3 regions of the Lysinibacillus sp. FSL M8-0216 genome follow, and region 2 is predicted to be linked to each of the others. Evidence: riboswitches for the same ligand, from Rfam matches in the RefSeq annotation. Region 2 holds a riboswitch; each other region holds the start of a gene.
The links. Region 2 has a riboswitch for S-adenosylmethionine ahead of MKX57_RS21220 (bifunctional homocysteine S-methyltransferase/methylenetetrahydrofolate reductase). Riboswitches for the same ligand answer to the same signal wherever they lie in the genome.
Positions count from the first base shown of each region.

Region 1 (3,283 bases), 370 kb from region 2:
TCAAAATAGTTGCCATTAATGTCACATCTTGGCGATTTCTTTGGAACCCGTCTAGGAAGGCTAAGTTCCCAAGACCTCCTGCACCGATTATCCCTGCCATTGCTGTATATCCAACAAGTGCTACAGCCGTAACCGTAATACCCGAAATTAGTGCTGGTAATGATTCAGGGATTAGAACTTTCCAAATAATTGTGGATGTTTTTGCCCCCATTGAACGAGCTGCTTCAATGACACCTTTATCAATCTCACGTAACGCAATTAATACCATACGTGCATAGAATGGAGCCGCACCGATAATTAAAGCAGGTAAAGCAGCATTAGCTCCACGGATTGTACCTAGTAAAAGCTTAGTGAATGGAATTAATAAAATAATTAACACGATAAATGGGATAGAGCGGAAAATGTTAACGAGTGACCCTGTTAAAAAGCTAACAATTTTATTAGCCCATAACTGATTGGGACTTGTTAAAAATAGGACGATTCCAATAGCTAACCCAAGAATAAATGTAATAACTGTAGAAATGGCCGTCATATATAATGTTTCATACGTAGCCTGCCACATGCTATCCCAGTCTACATTCGGAAAGAGATTAGTTAGCATCTGCAATCACCTCCGTTTGTACTTCCACTGTATTTAAATAGCTTAAGGCTTCAGTCACATTTGCTTTCGACCCATCAATTTGGACTATGAGGGTACCATATGCACCATTTTTCGTTTGTGAAATATTTCCGTGTACGATGCTTACTTCCACATCGAATTGCTTCACTAGATGTGAAATAACTGGCTGTTCTGTTTTTTCACCAACAAAAATCAATTTGACAAGTTGTCCAGTTGGATAATTTGCTTTGATTTGTTCTACTGTATCCTGTGTTTCCTTTGTATTTGTAATTTGGGCTACAAATTTCTTAGTAATGGCTGCCTGAGGTGCCTGGAAAACTTGCAATACTTCCCCACGCTCTACAATTTCGCCTGCCTCCATCACTGCTACACGATGACAAATCTTGCGAATGACATGCATTTCATGAGTAATGAGGACAATCGTTAACCCTAACCGTTCATTAATATCTACCAGTAAATCAAGAATGGCATCTGTTGTCTCTGGGTCTAGTGCAGATGTTGCCTCATCACATAGTAAAACCTCTGGATTATTTGCTAATGCACGTGCAATCCCTACTCGTTGCTTTTGTCCACCAGACAGCTGCGATGGATATGCTTGATCGCGACCTTCTAAGCCAACAAGTGCTATCAATTCCTTCACCCGTGCCTCACGTTGAGCTTTTGATACACCTGCAATTTCTAATGGGAAGGCAATGTTTTCTGCAACTGTTCGTGACCAAAGTAGGTTAAAATGTTGAAAAATCATACTAACCTTTTGTCTAGCTGCTCTAAGCTTTTGACCCTTAATCGAAGAAAATTCTTGATTGTTCACCGTTACTGTTCCTGCTGTTGGTTTCTCTAAACCATTAAGTAAACGAATCATCGTACTTTTACCAGCGCCACTATAGCCGATAATGCCAAAAATTTCACCCTTATTAATAGTAAGGTTAACATCTTTGACTGCCGTTAATTCGCCATTTGCTGTTTTGTATTTCTTCGTTATATTTTGAAGCTGTATCATAGCGAATACTCCTTTTCTTATATAAAAAAACCCCTCCACTTATAGACAAGTAGAAGGGGTCACGTATTATACGTTGAACCGTTCTCTCATCTTTCAAAGAAAAAATCTTTGAGTGATTTGGCACCTTTTCACTATGTGATGGTTGCCGGGCTTCATAGGGCACTTCCCTCCGCCGCTCTTTATAAGAGTTCGATATATTTAATGTTTTAGTAATATATTTGTTACTTTACCACGCTAATAAAGTTCAGTCAATTGATTTTTTTAACAATTCGTACAAAAATGGTACGGATTGAAAAGCATAAATCTTTTCTGTCACTTTGCCGCCATCACACACAAGTAAACATGGGACGCTTTCAATTTGATGTTCAATAGCAATTTGCTCCAAAAAATTAATATTTGCTTTCCCTAGTTTTAGGTGAGGTAATAGTTGTTCTACAATTGACATCATTTTCGATGCCACTGCACAAGTACCACACATCGGTGTATATAAATAAAACGCAGCTTTTTCTCCCGACTGTAAAGCCGACTCCCACTGCTCTTTTGACCATTCTTCCATTTAGTTCACGCAACCTTATAAAATATATTCATTATGGATGGAGAAATGCGCACGCAGTAAAATCATTGCTAACACTTTTCTTGGTGTCGTTTCTACTTCCTTATATGTCGGCATTGTACGTAAATGCTCCGCTTCCGGATAATGTCTGTCCATTAAAGCGCGTAGCTTATCGCCTGAAGTATCAGCATCAAAAAAAGTAAATAGCTCGCAGCCCTCATAGGGGTCTATTAGCTCCTCTAATTGATGCACTCCAATTGTTCCATTCGTACATAGTATTGTAACATTCTCGTTCAAAATCGGCTCAATTTGTAGCTTATCTGAGCGTCCTTCTACTATCAAGCATTTCCCATCGAACATTACGCCACCTCCATTTAGACATATCCACTTATACATTATTATATAATAAAAAACGCCGGTAGTTTCCGACGTTTTTTGATTATGGCTTGTCTTATTCTGCAGTCATCTCTTCGTATTGTTCTGCTGTCATAAGTTTATCAACTTCTGATGCATCAGCAGGCTCTACGACGATCATCCATGCTTTTTCATATGGTGATTCATTAACGAATTCTGGGCTATCTTCTAAATCTGCATTTACTTCCACTACAGTACCTGAGATTGGTGCATATAATTCAGAAACAGTTTTTACTGATTCTACGCTACCGAATGGATCATCTGTTTTGATTTCATCGCCAACTTGTGGAAGTTCAACGAAAACGATATCTCCTAATTCAGATTGTGCGAAGTGCGTAATACCAATACGTACTTTTCCATCTTCTACTTTTACCCATTCATGCTCTTCAGAGTAACGTAAGTCTTTCGGTGTGCTCATGCAAAAAACCCCTCCATAATTATGTAATATATTCACTTTCAGTGTGCCATACTTCTCCTATAAAAACAAGGATAAAAACGGTTATAACCAAGCTTGCTCAAAATCGGATTCTTTAAACCCTAAAGTTACTTTTTTTCCATCTGTTACGATGGGACGTTTTATTAACATACCATCCGTAGCAAGTAGCTTAAGCTGTTCTTCCTCAGTCATATCAGCTAGCTTGTCCTTCAAACCAAGGTCACGATACTTCATGCCAGAAGTATTAAAAAACTTCTTCAA
Region 1 covers NZ_CP152007.1:3,902,284-3,905,566, forward strand. The annotation lists gene MKX57_RS19405 (methionine ABC transporter permease) at 1-601, opposite strand, end outside; gene MKX57_RS19410 (methionine ABC transporter ATP-binding protein) at 591-1,619, opposite strand; SAM riboswitch class I at 1,703-1,807, opposite strand; gene MKX57_RS19415 (thioredoxin family protein) at 1,864-2,175, opposite strand; gene MKX57_RS19420 (hypothetical protein) at 2,191-2,532, opposite strand; gene gcvH (glycine cleavage system protein GcvH) at 2,624-3,004, opposite strand; gene MKX57_RS19430 (arsenate reductase family protein) at 3,086-3,283, opposite strand, start outside.
Region 1: it holds a riboswitch for S-adenosylmethionine, as region 2 does, so the genes downstream of both, MKX57_RS19410 (methionine ABC transporter ATP-binding protein) here and MKX57_RS21220 (bifunctional homocysteine S-methyltransferase/methylenetetrahydrofolate reductase) in region 2, are expected to answer to the same signal.

Region 2 (3,283 bases):
GAAGGACAATTTACAAATATAGTAGGGGCAATGACAGAAGCAAAAGATCAAAATGATTGCATGGCGACGAAAATACAAGCAATCGCAGGTATATTAAGTGGGTTGGGTAGTTCTTTTACTGAAGTAACGAACTCAGCAGAAAAATTAGCTAGCTTTGCCCAAAATTTAAAAAGCTAGATCACTAGTAGCTATATTAAACACTATAGTACTCATTATAATGTGTGTTTAGTAAGCATATTCTTGGAGCTAGAGTTATCTCACAGTTGAGATAGCTCTATTTTTGCTAAATTTGTAAAGGGTTTAACGTAATTTTCAATGAAAATAAGTTTATACTGTAGACAGAACTAAAAATAGGGGCGGTTTACTATGAAAACAGTTGTTGTATTAGGTGGCGGTATTACTGGTTTATGCACAATGCATTATCTGCAACGCCAAGTGAAGGAAAAAAATTTAGATGTTCAGCTAGTGCTCGTAGAAAAAAATACATATTTAGGTGGCAAACTATATTCAGCCTATGAACAAGGTTTTATTATGGAAACTGGTGCTGATTCAATCGTAGCTCGCCATAAAGGTGTAATGGAGCTAGTGCAGGAGCTAGACTTTGAAGATCATCTCGTTTACAACGAAACAGGTATATCCTATATTTATACAAATAACGAGCTGCACGCCATTCCAGCGGATTCTACTTTCGGTATACCTATGAGTGTGGCATCACTTGAGGAAAGCACACTTATCTCTGACCAGGCCAAACAAGAAGCTTTAAAAGATTTAACTTTACCCAATGCAGGTTTTACAAAAGAAAGCTCAATAGGGGAATTTTTAACTTATTATCTTGGCGAAGAGCTTGTGGAAAATCAAATTGCACCTGTTTTAGCAGGTGTCTATTCTGGTGATTTACACCAACTTTCTATTGCCTCCACTTTACCGTATTTAATTGACTATAAAAATGACAATGGAAGTATCATAAAAGGTTTTGATGCGAATCGTGAGCAATTTGTTAAAGCTGCTAATAAAAAATTTATTTCATTTCAAAATGGATTATCCTCTTTAATTGAGCGATTAGAACAGAAATTAACAGAGGTAGACATCATTAAAGGGGTAGCCACAAATCATGTCCAAAAAATGGGGAACAAGTATTCGATTTCATTAGCAAATGGTCAATACATTGAGGCAGATTATGTTGTTCTAGCGCTACCGAATGAAGCGGTTCAAAGTATATTACAGGACGACTCCTTAACACATTATTTTGATCAGTTTACTACAGCATCAGCCATTACTATTTATCTAGGCTTTGATGTGCCTGATGCAAACTTACCTGCGGATGGAACAGGCTATATTGTATCGCATAATTCTGATGTCACTTGTAATGCAGCAACTTGGACGAGTCGCAAGTGGAAGCATACATCGAAAAACAATCAACTACTTGTTCGCCTATTCTATAAGAGTATTAATCCGGCGTATGAGCAGTTACGTAAAATGACTGACGACGAATTGGCAGCCGTCGCTTTAGAAGATGTTCGGAAAAGCCTAGGAATTGATGAAAAGCCAACCGTTGTGAATGTCACAAAATGGATTGATCAAATGCCTAAATATGACTTAGCTCACCGGGAAGCGCTACAAGGCTTACTACTAGAGCTGAATGAAAACTATCCGAATTTATCGATAGCGGGTTGCTCTTATTTTGGAGTAGGTATTGGTGCTTGCATTCAAAATGGGAAAAAAATTGGTGAAGAGCTTGCAGAAGAACTATCTAATTTCTAAGTTTTTAAGCAAATAATTTCTTTGTTATGTGAAATAGTCTTGACTCATTCGTCTGTAAACGATATGATTCTTTTAATTATTTAAAAAATTCATACTTAATAATTCTTATCAAGAGAAGCAGAGGGACTGGCCCATTGAAGCTTCAGCAACCAACTTTTTGTCAGGTGCTAAATCCAGAAGACCGTTGAGTCGAAGATGAGAAGGAACAATAATGATGAGTCGTTAAAGCCTTCTTTTTATATAAAAGAAGGCTTTTTATTATACAGAAATAGAGGAAGAGAGGCTAGTTTTATGGGATTGCTTGAAAAATTAAAAACGCATGTATTGACGGCAGACGGTGCAATAGGCACAGTGTTGTATGGCTATGGATTGGAGTATTGTCATGAGGAAATGAATGTTCAGAGACCTGAATTAATTGAAAAGATTCATAGAGAATATATCGCAGCGGGTGCTGATATTATTCAAACGAATACGTACGGTGCCAATGCCATTAAATTAGCTCGCTATGGACTAGAATCAAGTGTCCAACAATTTAATGAAGCAGCTATTACTATTGCTAAGCGAGCAGCAGCGGATGGCGGTCAATTTGTTTTAGGAACAATTGGTGGAATTCGTGGCATTCGTAAAAGCGATGCAACATTAGATGACATATTAGCGACCGTTGAAGAGCAGGCAAGTGTGTTACTTGCAGGAAATCCTGATGGCCTTTTACTCGAAACTTATTATGATTTTGAAGAATTAACAGCAACATTAAACGTGCTACGCGCCAAAACTAATATACCGATAATTGCTCAAGTATCTATGCATGAGCCTGGTGTTTTACAAAATGGTATGTCTTTAAATAATGCGCTACATGAGTTAGAGATTCTTGGTGCAGATATTGTTGGTGTCAATTGCCGTCTAGGTCCATATCATACGATTCAAGCGTTTGAGGCTGTAGAACTTCCGGCAAAGGCATTTATGTCAGCCTATCCAAATGCTTCGCTATTAGATTTAGAGGACGGGCGTGTTGTTTATGAGTCGGAGGCTGATTATTTTGGTCGCGCTGCTGTTGAACTGCGTGATCAGGGTGTTCGCTTAATTGGGGGTTGTTGTGGTACGACACCAAAGCATATTGCAGCCGCAAAGAAGTATTTAGAAGAGCTATCACCAGTTAGTGAAAAGCATGCGAAGCCTGAAAAGATTGAAATTGTTCGTGATGCCGAGCCAGCTAAATTTGAACCACTTCATGAAAAAGTAAAGCGTGAACGCTCGGTCATCGTAGAGTTGGATACACCTAGACACTTAGAAATAGATGGATTTCTTGAAGGGGCCAAACAACTATATGAGGCAGGTGCCGATGTAGTGATGATGGCAGACAATTCATTGGCATCCCCACGTATTAGCAATATTGCAATGGGGGCGTTATTGAAAAGTACTAATGGCGTGCGCCCCCTTACACATATTACCTGTCGAGATCGTAATTTAATTGGTCTTCAATCACATTTAATGGGGTTAAATGCCTTAGGAATTCATGATGTGC
Region 2 covers NZ_CP152007.1:4,269,525-4,272,807, reverse strand. The annotation lists gene MKX57_RS21230 (globin-coupled sensor protein) at 1-177, shown strand, start outside; gene MKX57_RS21225 (protoporphyrinogen oxidase) at 367-1,761, shown strand; SAM riboswitch class I at 1,864-1,963, shown strand; gene MKX57_RS21220 (bifunctional homocysteine S-methyltransferase/methylenetetrahydrofolate reductase) at 2,053-3,283, shown strand, end outside.

Region 3 (3,283 bases), 1.5 Mb from region 2:
CAATCGGTATTTGCAAATAGGAAATAAAAGGATCATCCGTTTTTTCCTGAGCTTTTTCCAGCATTTTTTCAGATATATCCACACCAATCACTGATTTTGCCTGTTGTGCGCGCGCATATCGACAATGCCACCCGAAACCACATCCTAAATCAAGCACATGTTTATTTTTCAAATCAGGTAAAAGTGTTTTTAATACATGCCACTCTCCTGCGGCGTCCAGCCCTTGAACAGAACGTGGCATTTTTTCGTAAGCAGAAAAGAATTGCATATCATCATATTTATTTTGCTTCATCGTTTAAACATCTCCTATAATTAAGCTAGCCTCCTACATATCCTTGGTGATCTAGGAGGCTAGCTATCTTCTTCTAACCATGGTTTTCACCCCTATAATAGCTTTTCAAAACCATTCAAGAATACATAAAAAGTAAAGTACAAAAAGAGTAATCCTGAAATAAACGAAACTATTTGCATAAGCCTTTTCCCATTATTTTACCACCGATGCTACTTAAATATGAAAGGATTAGCCCCCAAAGGATTGAAACGGTGATAAATCCGAAGAAGAAGGGAGGTAAGCTTTTAGTTGCTGAATGTCCAATAGTTGTACCACCTACTATACTTCCACCAACCGTTGGGAATCAACGATTGCAGTCGTTGCTGAAACTACTAGCCAAACACCAGTAAAAAATAAGCCCATAATGATTTCTTTTCAATCGCTGCTCCATGACTCTAATTTTTTGCATGCAAACGTATCTCGGAAAGCTTGGAAGGTTAAAGGGCCAAGCATGATAGTACCGCCAATCCATAAAATGAATTGGAATATTGTACTAGATTGTACTAGAAAGGCTATTCCCAAAACCTATAGTACAGCGTACACCATGTCACCAACAGCACAACCTAAAGAAAAGATAAATGCAGGGTAAAAGCCTTTTGTCAGCCCTGTTCGAATTAAACTTAAATTTCCTGTTTCTAGTTCAAAAGCCAATTAAAAAAACAAAAATAAAAAGTTGTTGGGCTTTCATTTGTCATCTCACCCATCATAGAATTTTTTTATTCAAAAAAGGTTAGATAACTGTTAGTATTCGTTCAAGCAAATAGGGGGAATCGTTTTGTTAAAAACAGTACAAATTATTTTATCAATAATAGGCATCACGCTTTCCATTTACGGATTTATGACACATGATTATCGGCTAAACTTTTTAATGATCCTTTTTCTAGGTTTATTTATGTTAACATTAGGAATTAATGAATTTCGGAGAGAGAGAAAATTATATGGTTGGTTTTTAGTCGGGGTATTTATATTTTCGATCTATGTGTCCATTCAAAGCTTCGTATTCGTATAAAAAGTTGAATTTCGCACTTGATAATAGTCGTGGGATTTTTTTACAATTAAAAACATGTTGCAATTATGGATGTTTTATTTTAGTATTTTAATATTGTGTAAAAAATATAATATTTTTTCTTCTTATCAAGAGAGATGGAGGGACTGGCCCGATGAAATCTCGGCAGCGGAACTATTAAGTTACTGTGCCAAATCCAGCAAGCAATGTTCTTGATAGATAAGAGGAGCGTTTTAACTATAAGGGCTCTTCTTGTTATTTCAAGATGAGGCCTTTTTTATGGTGAAAAAATAAAAAATAGGGCTGATTTTTAATTTTTGGAGGTAGACAATGAAGAAAGAGAATCCATGGGCGCTAATCCCATTTGTTATTTTTATGATTTTATTTATTGGTTCAGGGATTATAATGGGTGATTTTTATGCCTTTCCTGTCATTGTAGCCATCAGCATTTCGGGTGCTGTAGCTCTAGCGATGAATCGAAAAGAATCGTTTTCCCGAAAGGTTGATATTTTTTGCCAAGGTGCCGGAAATTTAAATGTCATGCTGATGGTTATTATTTTTCTATTAGCAGGGGCATTTTCAGAGGTAGCGAAGGGAATGGGGGCTGTAGATTCCACTGTTAACTTTGCTTTATCGGTTATACCGCAAAACCTGGTTGTCGTAGGCTTATTCATCATTGCCTGTTTCATCTCTCTATCCATGGGCACATCAGTGGGGACGATTGTTGCGCTGGCGCCAATTGGAGTTGGAATAAGCGATCTTACGGAGCTACCTATTGCTTTAGTGATGGCAGCGGTTGTAGGCGGTTCGATGTTTGGTGATAATTTATCTTTTATTTCAGATACTACTATTACTGCAGTTCGTTCACAAGGCGCACAAATGAAGGACAAATTTAAGGTCAATTTTTGGATTGTATTGCCGGCAGCTATTATCACAAGTATTATTTTAGGGTTTATGACATCCGGGGGGACAGCCCAAGTAGAGCATCTAAGCTATAATTGGATAAAAATTATTCCCTATGTTTTAGTTATTATTTTAGCGTTATCTGGAATGAATGTTTTCCTCGTTCTTGCATTAGGGATTGTTCTCGCCGGTGCTGTTGGCTTAGCAGATGGCAGCTATCACATAATGAGCCTTATACAAAAGATTGGTGAAGGAATGGAAGGGATGTATGAAATCGCCTTTCTGGCTATATTAATAGCTGGAATGGTGGAAGTTATTAAATTTAATGGGGGAATTGACTTTTTACTCCGTCTTGTAACGCGCAGGATTAAATCGCAGAAGGGTGCTGAATTTGGTATAGCTGGTCTTGTGGGTCTAACTAATTTATCTACGGCCAATAATACAATTGCTATTCTAATTGCCGGGCCACTTGCCAAAAATATTGCTGACCAGTATGAGATTGAGCCGAGAAAGTCTGCAAGTATTTTAGATATTTTCTCTTGTACAGTCCAAGGTCTTCTCCCATACGGAGCCCAATTTCTTGTAGCCGCAAGCGTAGCCAAAATTTCGCCAGTGAGTATCTTGCCGTACTCTTTCTACCCAATTCTTATTGGTATTTGTGGTATGATAGCGATATTCATTGGGTACCCGAAAAAAAAGAAAGCCTAAACTTTTACTACTGAAAATTAAACATGAACGACGAAAGTAGCTCAATCTAAATAAAGATCAGCAAGCTGGTTATTTCAGACTGTAGACAAAAGCCATCGAGTAGTTTGATATGCTCCCTATTAGGTAGACAGATTAAAAAATAAAATCTGTTTATCTAAAGGGAGCATTTTTTTGTGGTGAAGTTAATATCCACTCCAGATTGGAACGAAGGGCGAGGGTGCAGTTCGACCCCGCCCATGGAAAGCTGGAAATCAATCAACGGCTTTACTTTATTTTAAAGTTAATAAATTTCAATAAGAATCAGACAATAAACACTAATGGTATTAGGTAAAAAA
Region 3 covers NZ_CP152007.1:2,756,456-2,759,738, reverse strand. The annotation lists gene MKX57_RS13570 (class I SAM-dependent methyltransferase) at 1-292, opposite strand, end outside; gene MKX57_RS13565 (DUF3953 domain-containing protein) at 1,107-1,340, shown strand; SAM riboswitch class I at 1,460-1,563, shown strand; gene MKX57_RS13560 (Na+/H+ antiporter NhaC family protein) at 1,668-2,948, shown strand.
Region 3: it holds a riboswitch for S-adenosylmethionine, as region 2 does, so the genes downstream of both, MKX57_RS13560 (Na+/H+ antiporter NhaC family protein) here and MKX57_RS21220 (bifunctional homocysteine S-methyltransferase/methylenetetrahydrofolate reductase) in region 2, are expected to answer to the same signal.